2 regions of the Cohnella herbarum genome follow, and region 1 is predicted to be linked to the other one. Evidence: riboswitches for the same ligand, from Rfam matches in the RefSeq annotation. Region 1 holds a riboswitch; the other holds the start of a gene.
What was found. Region 1 has a riboswitch for ZMP and ZTP ahead of HH215_RS25170 (bifunctional 5,10-methylenetetrahydrofolate dehydrogenase/5,10-methenyltetrahydrofolate cyclohydrolase). Riboswitches for the same ligand answer to the same signal wherever they lie in the genome.
Positions count from the first base shown of each region.

Region 2: linked by a shared signal. The riboswitch ahead of HH215_RS20475 (TIGR01440 family protein) and the one ahead of HH215_RS25170 (bifunctional 5,10-methylenetetrahydrofolate dehydrogenase/5,10-methenyltetrahydrofolate cyclohydrolase) in region 1 are both predicted to bind ZMP and ZTP.

Region 1 is NZ_CP051680.1:5,900,562-5,907,132, reverse strand. Features, by position in the region: gene HH215_RS25195 (ABC-F family ATP-binding cassette domain-containing protein) at 1-946, opposite strand, end outside; gene HH215_RS25190 (DUF1648 domain-containing protein) at 1,018-1,527, opposite strand; gene HH215_RS25185 (universal stress protein) at 1,715-2,146, shown strand; gene HH215_RS25180 (PadR family transcriptional regulator) at 2,368-2,700, shown strand; gene HH215_RS25175 (FtsW/RodA/SpoVE family cell cycle protein) at 2,697-4,031, shown strand; ZMP/ZTP riboswitch at 4,098-4,176, shown strand; gene HH215_RS25170 (bifunctional 5,10-methylenetetrahydrofolate dehydrogenase/5,10-methenyltetrahydrofolate cyclohydrolase) at 4,235-5,080, shown strand; gene HH215_RS25165 (helix-turn-helix domain-containing protein) at 5,150-6,571, opposite strand, start outside.
Region 2 is NZ_CP051680.1:4,785,236-4,791,806, reverse strand. Features, by position in the region: gene HH215_RS20490 (L-threonylcarbamoyladenylate synthase) at 1-1,015, shown strand, start outside; gene HH215_RS20485 (manganese efflux pump MntP) at 1,132-1,692, shown strand; gene HH215_RS20480 (low molecular weight protein arginine phosphatase) at 1,732-2,313, shown strand; ZMP/ZTP riboswitch at 2,408-2,490, shown strand; gene HH215_RS20475 (TIGR01440 family protein) at 2,673-3,281, shown strand; gene glyA (serine hydroxymethyltransferase) at 3,324-4,571, shown strand; gene HH215_RS20465 (LSm family protein) at 4,647-4,940, opposite strand; gene upp (uracil phosphoribosyltransferase) at 5,167-5,796, shown strand; gene wecB (non-hydrolyzing UDP-N-acetylglucosamine 2-epimerase) at 5,811-6,571, shown strand, end outside.

The sequences.
Region 1 (6,571 bases):
TCCCGAGCCTCGAAGAAGCGATCGACACGTCCATCTTGCCCGCGGCCGCTTTCGGCCCTTGCTCCTTCAGCGCCTCGAACCGATCGATCCGCGCCTTCTGCTTCGTCGACCTGGCTTGCGCTCCGCGGCGAATCCATGCGAGCTCGTTGCGCAGCAAGTTCTGGCGTTTGGCTTCGCTGGCCGCTTCCCGCTCGTCCCTCTCCAGCTTTAGCTCCAGAAACCGGCTATAGTTCGCTTCGTAGAAGTAAGCGCGGCCTTGATCGAGCTCGATGACCCGGTTGCTGACCCGGTCAAGAAAATAACGATCATGCGTGATCATAAGCAAAGCGCCTTTACGCTTCTGAAGCATGCTTTCGAGCCAAGCAACCGAATCGTTATCGATATGGTTCGTCGGCTCGTCGAGAATAAGCACGTCGGAAGGCTGAAGAAGCGCCGCCGCCATCGCGACCCGCTTCCGTTGTCCTCCCGAGAACGTCGATACTTTGTCGTCGTAGTTCAGGATGCCAAGCTTCGTGAGCGCGGTCTTGGCTTCGCTTTCCAATTGCCAAGCCTCCAACTCGTCCATCCGCTGATTCGCGGCAACCATGCGCGCTTGCAACCGCGCGTCCTCCGGACTCCGAGCCAACGCCTCCAAAATCTCGGCATAGTCGCGAACGGCTTTTAACTGCGGAGATTCCCCGCCGAGCACATGCTCCAGAGCCGTCTCGTCGGGAGCGAACGCCGGATCCTGCGCGAGCATTCGAAGCACGACCGACCGGCCGATCGACACCTTACCGGAGTCGGCGGGCTCCAGTCCCGCGATCACCTTCAGCAACGTCGATTTTCCGGTGCCGTTTACGCCGATGATTCCGACTTTATCTCCGGTTTCGATACCGAACGTTACGTCCTCGAACAACATTTTATCGCTATAGCTTTTCGATATATTTTCAACGGATAACAAATGCATATCTCATCTACCTACTTTATCGCTAGAATACGGAACTACTCCCCGTATCATATCATAAAAATCCAACCCGCTTATTTCATTCTAAACGCGCGTACGAAATAGATGGCTAACGTTCCGAAGAGGACACCCAAAATAATCGGCAAAGACCATAACCCTAACCCATCCCCGTAACCTTTGCCTACTTTTACGGATATCCATGTGATGTAGCCGAATAACGCAACGACTTCAAGGTTTATCCAGCCTAGCAGTTTCCTTGCCAATAAATATTGCGCTGCCGCGTTCTGTTCCGTAATCGGAAGGGGATAATTATAAACATGCGGGAATTTGGACAAAACGGTTAATCCGCTATACAAAAGCAAAGAAACGATCGGAAGGATAATCAGCGTCCACTTGCTCCCCCACCCGTCGACTTGCCCTTTGCCGTTGAAATGAATAGGAATTCTGTCCGGCATATCCGTCCATTGCACACAAACGTAAACAATCGACCAAATCATCGCGATAAGCGTCGCCGCACTGAGCATTTTCTCGAGTCCCGTAACCGGAACGTTAAGCTTGGGTTGTTGCTTCTCCACATTCATCATGCTGCTAACCTCCGGAAAATAAATGCCATGTACTAACTATATCCTTTTTTCGGGGAAAAGGGCTACTCGCTTGAGTGAAATTGTGTAAATCGTGGAAAACTAACCATCCATCGTTCCTATTCCAGCCTGTTTAAGTTGGCCACCTATGTGGTTAATATTGATTACTATGACTATCGGAGGGTTCAGCATGATATTCAAACATATTCTAGTCCCCTATGACGGCTCTAAATCATCCGCGAGAGCGTTGGATAAAGCCATCGAACTTGTTAAGGGAAACGCCGCCACACAGCTCACCGTTGCGCATGTCATCAATCTTCAGCCGGTTGTCCTTGCGGACATGACCTTCGCCCAGCCCGATGCCTACCAAGATCAAGTGAGGGAGCAAGGTAACGCGATTATCGACAAGGTTAAGGAAATTACGGGGGATTTGCCATTGTCGGACGTGGTCGTACTCGCGGGTTCTCCAGCTCAAGCGATCATCGATTATGCCGAGAACAGCGACTGCGATCTCATTGTCATGGGCAGCAGGGGACTAAGCTCCTTCAAGGAATTGATGGTCGGCAGCGTCAGCCACAACGTCATCCTTCATGCGCATATTCCGGTTATGATCATGAAGTAAATTCTGATCAAGAAAGCGTCACAAATATAGCGAAACTGCGCACGGAGAAGTTCATCTTCTAACGCTTGCGCTGTTTCGCTTTTTCTTTTTCTTTTTCTTTTGTTGTAGCCAAAAATCCGGTTGTATGGACTTGACTTGTAAATCCGCAAATTCTCGTTTACACTAATACATAGATTTACGATGCATAGATAAACGACAATATGAGATCGAGGGAAAAAGTTATGAAAATCAATAAGGAACTCATGAAGGGCAGTACCGTCATCCTCATCATGACGCTACTCGGGCAAAAAGATATGTACGGGTACGAGATAACCAAAGAAATCGAACGCAAATCGGACGGCGTATTTACGCTAAAAGAAGGAACGCTGTATCCGATCTTGCATACGCTTGAAGTCGAACGGTTCGTGGAGGCGTACTGGAACGAGGAAGGCGGCCGGAAGCGCAAATATTATCGGATTACGGAAGAAGGACGCAAGCAGCTTGGCGAGAAACAACGGGAATGGTCTTTGTTTCGGACGACTGTCGAGCGCGTCATCGGGGAGGGGCACGCATGAGCCACAGCCTAGAACGTCACCCGGAGGTCAACGCCTATCTCCATAAAATATGCGCGCAAGTAAAGGCCAAAGAAGTGCACGAGGAGATTAGACACGAGTTGCTCAGCCATCTGGAGGAACTGACCGCGGAGAGGGTTGCGCAGAGCGGTATGCCGGAAGAAAAGGCGATGATCGAGGCGCTGCGGCACATGGGCGATCCCGAGCAGGTGGGCAAGCAACTACATACCGCGCATAAGCCTAAGCCCGAATGGGGCGTCATCGCTTTGGTTGCCGGAATGTTTCTAATCGGACTCGTATCGATGTTTACGTTGCGCCTTTCCGTAGACGGCATGATCGACCGCAAACTTGTTTACGGCTTCGTAGGTGTCGCGGTTATGATCGGGCTCTATTTTGTCGATTATCGCAAACTGATTCGCTACTCCTGGGTCTTGTACGGAGCGACATTGCTGCTCATGGCGGCGGTTCATTGGCAAAGCGTTCAGGTAAACGGCGTTACTCAGTGGCTTCTCTTAGGTCCGTTCAACTTCAATGTGTATGCGGCTTCGCCTTATTTGCTCCTTATCGCCATTGCCGGCATGCTGCAGAGAAAGAAACCCGCAGCGCAAGGCTTGCGCGAGGAAGCCGTAGAGCTTGGGAAAGACGCCGTCTTATTCATGCTAATTCCCGCGTTATTATACGTACCGGCGCCCGCTTTCGCCTATTTATTAATTTATGGCTTTGGTTTAGCCGTTCTTCTGCTGGTATCCGGGAAAATGAAGCTATTGATTACTGGATTGAGCGCGCTTGTTCTTATGACGGTTCCGGTACTTCTTAACGGGTCGTTCGATTATGAATGGAGCAGATTGAGTGCGTTTTTGAATCCGGATACGCATGCGCAGACAGAAGGCTACTTGGTATTACGCTCCGTGGAAGCTATTCAATCGGGCGGCATGTGGGGGCAAGGCTTCGGCATCGTTAATGATAAGTTGCCCTTAGCGTCGAGCGAACTGTTCTATTCCTACTTGGTTTACAACTTCGGTTGGGTGTTCGGTATTGCCGTCGCCTTGCTTGCGTTCTTGTTCGTCGTAAGGATAGCTCGTATGGGAGCCAAGCTTCAAGACTCTTATGCCAAAAACCTGGTGGTCGGTTTGATAGCGGTACTGGGCATTCAATTGGCATGGAATTTGCTGATGTGCGCGGGATTGCTGCCAATACTCGGGCTGAGGCTGCCGATTATGAATTGGAGCTCCGGCATGGTGATCGAATTGGCGGCAGTCGGTCTTATTCTTAGTGCATATCGACGCAAAGATATGTTCGGAAGCTCTTATCGGCCTCAACCGACCAAGGTCTGATGGAGCTTCTCGCAAAAAGTCCATTATTGAAAATTTTGTATTTCGTTGCTATGATTAAGTCACAAATCAACTATGTGTCACTGGCGGAACATGGGTAACCATGAGGGAGCGCATAGATATCTAGCCGTACGCCTGGGCAGAGGTAAGGGGAGAGTCTTCCCTTGCCTCTTTATGTTTTGATCCGAATAGAGAGGGATGATGAAATGTTGCCGGAAACATTGATTTTGGATGGGAATCGGGTCGCGACAGACATCAAAGAAAGCTTGTCGGGGGCAATCCAGAGTTTAGCGAAAAGAGGAATCGTTCCTTGCCTAGCGACTATTTTAGTCGGTGACGATCCTTCATCGGCTACCTATGTAAGGATGAAGGGAAACGCATGCAAGCGACTCGGTATCCAATCAATTCGATTAGATCTTCCTAAGGATACATCAACGGGTGAATTAATCTTAGCTATTCGTAAACTCAATGCCGACCCCAACGTTCACGGAATATTGTTGCAGCATCCCGTTCCCCATCAAATAGACGAAAGGGCCGCATTTGAAGCTATAAGCATTGAAAAGGACGTAGATGGAGTGACCACTCTGGGATTCGCTCAAAACGCCTTCGGTTTCGCCGACTTCCCTTCCTGCACTCCGGCAGCGATCATTGCGATACTAGACTATTACAATATCTCAATAGAAGGAAAGCATGCTGTCGTGATCGGGAGAAGCCCGATCCTTGGAAAACCCGTATCCATCATGCTCTTAAACCAAAACGCGACCGTGACGACATGCCATTCCAAAACAACGAACTTAGAAGATATTGTCCGTTTAGGCGATATTGTAGTAGCAGCGGTCGGTAAGCCCAGATTTGTTAAAGGCGATTGGATAAAATCGGGAGCAATTGTACTGGATGCCGGTTACAATGAGGGGAACATAGGGGATGTCGACTATGATGGTTGTTTGCTTAAAGCTTCTGCGATTACTCCCGTCCCCGCAGGGGTCGGGCCGGTAACGATAGCCGCATTGCTCAAGCACACCGTTGCAGCCGCTGAAAAATTAGCTAAATAGCAAACATCAACAATAAAAGAGGGTTGGCCATGTCCAACGGAAAGCATGGCCAACCCTAAAACGATAAACTCACTTGCTCATATTGCTGCGATACTCGCTCGGAGTAATGCCCTCTTTCCCCTTGAACGCGCGGATGAACGTATTCCGGTTGTTAAAGCCGACGGCCTCCCAGATGTCGCCGATCTTCCGCTCGGATTGGGCCAGCAGTTCTTTCGCTTTGCGGATTCTAAGATCGAGCAGGTATTCCTGAAAGCCTACCCCGAGCTCTCTCTTAAGCAACCGGGACATATATTGCGCGGAGGTGTTATATTTCTCGGCCAACATCTCAAGATGGATATCCTCGTGATAGTGCTGGCTAATGAACGCTTTGAACGACCCGACGTCGAACTTGTCCTGGCTCTCGCCGCAGACGGTCGCGACATTCTCGAAGTAAGCGAAGATCGATTCCGTAATCTCGTCGACGGAAGGAGACTCGTTGGACAAGATGAAGCCCGTATACGATTTGCCGATTTCTCCGTCCAGCTCCCTGTCCCGCTGCTTCAGAACCTGAAGCCCTATCATGTAGAACCTCATATACAATTCGCGAAGTAACGGGGCGGTGATCCCGGCGGACAAATTGTGGCCGATAATCTGCTTCAACAGACCGTGCAGTTCCTCTTTCTTGCCGGACAGAAGAAGATTGAACAATCGGTTCTCGTCCTCCTTGCTTAACAAGTATCTCGTTACGTCGTGCTCATTGTCCGCTTCGGTGAAAGTATAGACCCGTTTCCCGTCGAACGGCGAGATGCGCCAGAGCGCCTTCATCGCTTCGATGTACGATTGCCGCATGCCCTTATATCCTCTGCGCACGCTTCCGATGCCCGCATGAACCCTCAGGAAGTCCTCGTCCTTGCGGAACAGTTCCACGATATCCTCGCAATACTTTTGATATAACACTTGATCGGCCCCTTCGGGAACGTTCACCAACAAGCAGAACAAATGCGAATCCATCTCCAGCAAGTAACAAGGATAGTCCATCGGCAGCAAGGACGTCAGCAATTTCGTTAGCATTCTCGACGAATCGTTCTGAAACGATTCGTTGAAGGAATCATAGAACGGCTTGCGAAAGTTGAACTGGAACAAGGCGATCATGAAATGATCGTTCTCGAACGAGAAGCTGCCGTTCTTCTGGTAGGCCTCCACGCTGACGTCGTCGTATAGGTAATTGTATTTCAGCATTTTCACCAAAAATTGCTCGTTCGCGAGCGGGAGCGCATAGGAAAGCTGCTGATTCAGCGTTTGCACGTTGTTCATGATTCGTCCGATTTCGTCGTTCAAATATTCGAATTCGTTCATGGAGCGTTTGCCTTTCGTCTGAGGTCCGTTCAGGCGATCGACGAGCGACTTAATCGGCGCGTACAGGTTTTTGCTGAAGGCAACGGACAGAATCAAGCTGAGCAGCAGCGTGAAGATCGCCGAAACCCATCTTAGTTTCTCCATATTGCTCAGACT
Region 2 (6,571 bases), 1.1 Mb from region 1:
TGCCGCTGGCGGCGTCATTGCTTTCCCGACGGAGACCGTTTATGGGCTCGGAGGGGATGCGCGGAGCACGGAAGCGGTGGAACGGATTTTCGCGGCCAAAGGCCGGCCGTCGGACAATCCGCTTATCGTGCATCTGGCGCGAAGCGAAGACGTATACGAGCTGACGGATAGGCTTAGCGAAGTGGAAGAAGCATTGGCCCAAGCCTTCTGGCCGGGGCCGCTGACGTTGGTGCTTCCCGTCCGACCGGGAGCCGTCTCCCCTCTCGTTACGGCAGGGTTGGATACGGTAGCCGTTCGGGTTCCCGCGCATGAACTCGCGAGAGCGCTCATCGAGAAGTCGGGTTGCCCGATCGCGGCGCCAAGCGCTAATCGCTCCGGCCGTCCAAGCCCGACGCAAGCGCGGCACGTCTTGGAAGATCTGGACGGACGAATCGACGGAGTGCTGGACGGAGGAGCTACCGGAGTAGGGTTAGAATCGACTGTCGTTCGGGTGCTGGACGGTAAAGTTCATATTCTTCGGCCGGGCGGCATTACGAGAGAGCAGTTGATATCCGCGGTAGGGTCGCTAGCGGACGTCTTGAAGCCGGTGGAAAAATCGCCCGAAGAGATTGGTTCGGATAACGGTGCCGATGACGAACATGCTCCCCGCTCTCCGGGAGTGAAATATACGCATTATGCGCCTAAAGGCGAAATGCTGCTCGTTACGGGGCCTCAAGAAAAGCAGTTGTCGATCGTCCAAGAGAAAGCCGACGAAGCGACGAAGCTCGGCCTTCGAGTAGCCGTTCTAGCCTGCTCGGAGAACGCATCCCGTTATCGGGCCGAAGCGGTGTTCGATTGCGGCTCCCGCAACGAACCCAGCCAAGCGGCGCAATCCTTGTACGCATTATTACGGGAATGCGACGAGCGCGGCCTGAATTTCATCGTCGCCGAAGGTTATTCCGAAGCCGGCATCGGCGCCGCTCTTATGAACCGTTTGCGCAAAGCCGCGGGTGGCAACGAACTAACGATCCTGTAACCGCCGTTATCCCCTTGCATGTTCGTCTTCTCCTCCGCATATGTTGGAAGAGGACAAGACGGCAACCATCGTTAAGCTAGCATAACGAATGAGGTTGCGCGGGGGAGGGACAACCTATGTTCGACGCGTCCGCGTCAGCCGGGCAATTGCTAACCATTCTCGTCATGGCGGTCGCCCTGGGCATGGATGCATTTTCTCTGGGAGTCGGGATCGGCTTGAAAGGCGTACGGCTTTACGATATTTTGAAACTAAGCACGATTATCGCCATCTTTCATGTGCTGATGCCTCTCGGCGGGATGATAACGGGACAATACGTGAGCGGCTTGCTCGGCGGAATCGCGACTTCCGTGGCAGGGGCGCTGCTTTTGCTGCTTGGAGGGCATATGGTATATAGCTCTCTTCGCGGGGAGGCCGTGGATTCGATCGATCATCGCACCATATGGGGGATGCTCGTATTTTCTTTTAGCGTTAGCATCGACTCCTTCTCCGTCGGAATATCGCTTGGGATGTTTTCCACGCACGTTCTGCTCACCGTTCTGATGTTCGGATTTTTCGGAGGACTTATGAGCGTATCGGGTTTAATGTTGGGGAGACGCGCAAGCCGTGCCTTGGGAGGATATGGAGAAGCGCTTGGCGGTGTCATTTTATTCGCTTTTGGGCTATTATTTCTAATATAAGCGAGATAGAATCTATCCAGAAATACGGGGGGAAAGCAAATGAACCGCGTTTTGATCGTATGTACGGGTAATACTTGCCGAAGCCCGATGGCCGAAGCGATGCTCAGGGATTTAGCCGCCCGCAGCGGGAAACCTCTCGAAATCCGTTCGGCGGGCGTTGCCACGGCCGAAGGATTGCCGATTTCCGCTCACGCGGCCGCAACTTTGAGGAAAAGAAACTTGGCGTTGCCGGGATCGTCTACCGTGTTAACCGCGAACGAGGTGTTATGGGCGAATCTCATCTTAACGATGACGGCCGGGCATAAAAGGGCGATTCTGGAACGGTTTCCCGAAGCGTTATCCAAAACTTACACGTTGAAGGAATATGCACTGCGCGGAGATCCCATCATGGACGATGTAGCTGAAGCCGAGAGATTGTATTCGGAATGGCAAGTAAGACAAGCGTTGGGTCAGAATTTGACGCCCGAGGAGCGAGAGAGATTGTTCGAACTGCAACGCCGTATTCCGGGATTCGATATCGCGGATCCGTTCGGCGGGCCTTTGTCGTTATACGAGCAGTGCGCCGACGAGATCGAAGACGTACTGATGACGTTGGTCGATAAATGGGACAGGGAGCCTTAATCGCCGATCGAGCAGGGAGATCATTGGGCCCTCTATTTAAAGTCGATGATTGATTTTTGGTACGAGGTTCGTGTAAAATAAAACTACAACTTCAAGGTTCCGATGTAACTGGCGACGACAAGTGGAGCATACCACGGTGGAGCATCGGAATGACGGCCGGTCGCCTGGGCAAAGAGCAACGTGCGAGAGCACGTCTGCTCTTTTTTGTCTTTAATCGCTCGTAATATACTAGGAGCGGAGGCGATCATTCGACGAAATCTCTCTCGCGGCAGATAGGCCGACCTGTTTGAGTATCTTCAATTCAGGTATAATACCTATAATGTCTTCAGAGGTACTTCGAGATGTTGGGAGGTCATGCCATGGCACAGGATTCTCGGTCCATCACCGATCAAGTCGAGCAACTGCTGGTCGAATTGGTACAGACGGGCGGAGTGCGTCCCGGTCACGTCATTGTGGTGGGAGCGAGCACGAGCGAAGTCCAAGGCCATCGAATCGGTTCCTCCGGCGCCGAGAGCGTGGCCGAGCAAATCTATGATGGCGTACAGCGGGTCCGGAATCGCTTCGGGTTCCACGTCGTCTGGCAATGCTGCGAGCATCTGAATCGGGCGCTAGTAACCGAACGCGGCATTGCGGAAGCGCAAGGCTGGGTCGAGGTATCGGCGATTCCCGTTCCGAAAGCCGGGGGCTCGATGGCCGCACATGCCTATCGTCAGCTCGACGAGCCTTGCCTTGTCGAAGCCGTACAGGTCCATGCCGGCATCGACATCGGCGAAACGCTGATCGGGATGCATCTTCGACCGGTCGCGATACCTTTAAGGCCGGCGATCCGTTCGATCGGGCAAGCGAGAGTCAATATGGCGACGACTCGTCCGAGATTAATCGGCGGAGCGCGCGCCGTCTATTCAACGGTGCGCGAGGATCAAGCGAACGCTTCGCCGAACGATTCTTCAACGACAACGTGCGAGTAATCAGAAATTTATTATAAAACCTTGGGAGGATTTACGACTATGTTGGAAAATTTGCGCAAACAAGACCCTGAGATCGTCAAAGCCCTTAATTTGGAATTGAAACGCCAGCAAGATAACATCGAACTGATCGCATCCGAGAATATCGTAAGCGAAGCGGTACTGGAAACAATGGGCACCGTGCTGACGAACAAATACGCGGAAGGTTATCCGGGCAAACGCTATTACGGCGGATGCGAATACGTGGATATTCCCGAGCAAATCGCCCGCGACCGCGCCAAGGAATTGTTCGGCGCCGAGCATGCCAACGTGCAGCCGCACTCCGGCGCGCAAGCGAACCTTGCCGTTTATCTTGCCGTTCTGAAGCCGGGCGATACCGTGCTCGGCATGAACCTTGCGCACGGCGGCCACTTAACGCACGGTAACCCCGCGAACGCCTCCGGTTTGCTTTACAACTTCGTAGCCTACGGAGTGAACGATCAAACGTTCACGATCGATTACGATGAAGTTCGCAAAGCCGCGTTCAAACACCGTCCTCGCTTGATCGTTGCGGGCGCGTCCGCGTATCCGCGCACGATCGATTTCGAGAAAATGGGACAAATCGCCAACGACGTGGGCGCGCTGTTCATGGTAGACATGGCCCATATCGCGGGTCTCGTTGCCGGCGGAGAACATCCGAGCCCGGTACCGCACGCGCATTTCGTCACGACGACAACGCACAAAACCCTTCGCGGTCCTCGCGGCGGTATGATCCTTTGCCGTCAACCGTGGGCGGCGGCGATCGATAAAGCCGTATTCCCGGGCACGCAAGGCGGTCCGCTTATGCATATCATCGCCGCTAAAGCGGTAGCCCTCGGCGAAGCTCTCCAGCCTTCGTTCAAGGAGTACGCGCGTAACGTGGTCGTAAACGCGAAAGCTCTGGCCGAGGCGCTTGTCTCCGAAGGCTTGAACATCGTATCCGGCGGTACGGACAATCACCTAATGCTGATCGACACGCGCAACCTGAACATTACGGGCAAAGAAGCCGAGCACGTGCTCGATTCCGTAGCGATCACGGTGAACAAGAACGCGATTCCGTTCGATCCGACCAGCCCGTTCATCACGAGCGGTATCCGCATCGGAACGCCGGCGATCACGACCCGCGGCATGGGGCCGGACGCGATGAAGACCATCGCTCAAGTCATCGCGTTGACGCTCAAGAACACGAAAGACGAAGCGACGCTCGAGAAAGCTCGCGGCATCGTAGCCGATCTTACGGCGAAGTATCCTTTGTACCCGACGCTAGGCTATTAAGATAAGGATAATTCAAAACCGGAAACCCGATGCTGGGTTTCCGGTTTTTTTGCATGTCGAGCTGACCGCTTGTTATTAGATGAGCAAAGTAATAACAAGCAACTCGTACAAAACCAGGGTAAGGATGGCATTGGAAGCGTAGGGGCCGAAAAACCGTACGTCGCTCGTCATAATATGCAGATAGGATTGATCGGATCCGACTACGACCCCCTCATACGTATGGCCGTCTATCGTTTGCACGCGCACGTTGCGGTTCATGCATTGTCCGCATATGCCGGCGAGCTTCTTCCGGGTTTGGCGCACTTGCTCGGACCATTGGTTATCCGCTTTGTACACTTGCGCGGGATTGTCGGTCGCGCGGGCCTGCATTGGCATTCCTCCTAGGGATATCTAATTCAAGCTATGCATGCGCCTATCATAAGGTTACTGAAACGAAGCGGCCGATCGGGACGCTTCGACGAATTTCGAGCGAGTTCTTACGGATGTTATGCACCTATTCGGAGACAATGATATAATGTACGGGCAACATACATAGGAGAACGGCCGGCGAACGGATTTCGACGCAGTCGGTTCGTATAAGAAAGGGTAGAACATTATGGGACGTCTCGTCATTTGCGATCATCCGTTGATCCAACACAAAGTCACTTTTATCCGTGACAAACTGACAAATACAAAGCAATTCCGTGAGCTGGTCGACGAAGTGGCCATGCTTATGGCATATGAAATAACGAGGGATGTTCCGCTATCCACCGTTCGCGTAGAGACGCCCGTTCAAAGCGCCGAGGGGAAAGTCATCGCGGGGAGAATGATGGGACTAATTCCGATTCTTCGCGCGGGACTCGGCATGGTGGACGGCGTGTTGAAAATCATTCCTTCGGCTAAGGTCGGACATATCGGCTTGTACCGCGACCACGAAACGCTGCAGCCGGTCGAATATTATTGCAGCTTGCCTTCGGACGTTGCCGAGCGGGAATTGATCGTCATCGATCCGATGCTCGCGACCGGAGGTTCGGCGAATGCGGCGCTCGACATGCTGAAGAACAAAGGGTGCAGACCGACGAAGCTGATGTGCCTAATCGCGGCTCCGGAAGGCGTCAAAGCGGTACAAGAGCGGCATCCCGATATCGATATTTATCTAGCGGCGCTAGATGAGAAGTTAAACGATCACGGTTATATCGTCCCGGGTCTCGGTGACGCCGGAGACCGTCTATACGGAACGAAATAAGGGGGGAAACCGACGTGAGCAAAATCAAAGTAATGACGATATTCGGAGTTCGTCCAGAAGCGATCAAGATGGCCCCGTTAATTCTGGAATTGCAGAAATATCCGGATCAGATCGAACCGCTCGTGTGCGTGACCGCCCAGCATCGGCAGATGCTCGATCAGGTGTTGGAAGTGTTCGACATCAAGCCCGATTACGATCTTGACGTCATGCAGGCGAGCCAGACGCTGAACGATATTTCCATTCGCGTCCTTCAAGGGCTCGAACCGGTATTAAGAGAGGCGAAGCCGGATTTGGTGCTCGTTCACGGGGATACGTTGACGACGTTCCTGGCGAGCTATGCTTCCTTCATGCAACAAATCAAGGTGGGGCACGTCGAAGCGGGCTTGCGTACTTGGAATAAGTTATCTCCGTACCCGGAAGAGATGAACCGCCAATTGACGGGCGTGCTTGCGGATTTGCATTTCGCTCCGACGGATTGGTCGGCGGACAATCTGCGCAAAGAAAACAAAAGCGAAGAACAAATCTACATTACCGGCAATACGGTGACCGACGTGTTTCAATATACGGTCAAATCGGATTTTGCCCACCCGGTACTGGAATGGGCGGCCGGAAGGAAACTCGTCCTCATGACCGCGCATCGCAGAGAATCGCAGGGGGAGCCGCACCGGCAGATCTTCCGCGCGGTGAAGCGGATCGCCGACGAGTTCGAAGATATCGCCATCGTCTATCCGGTGCATTTAAGCCCGGCCGTACGCGAGCCTGCTCAGGAAATTCT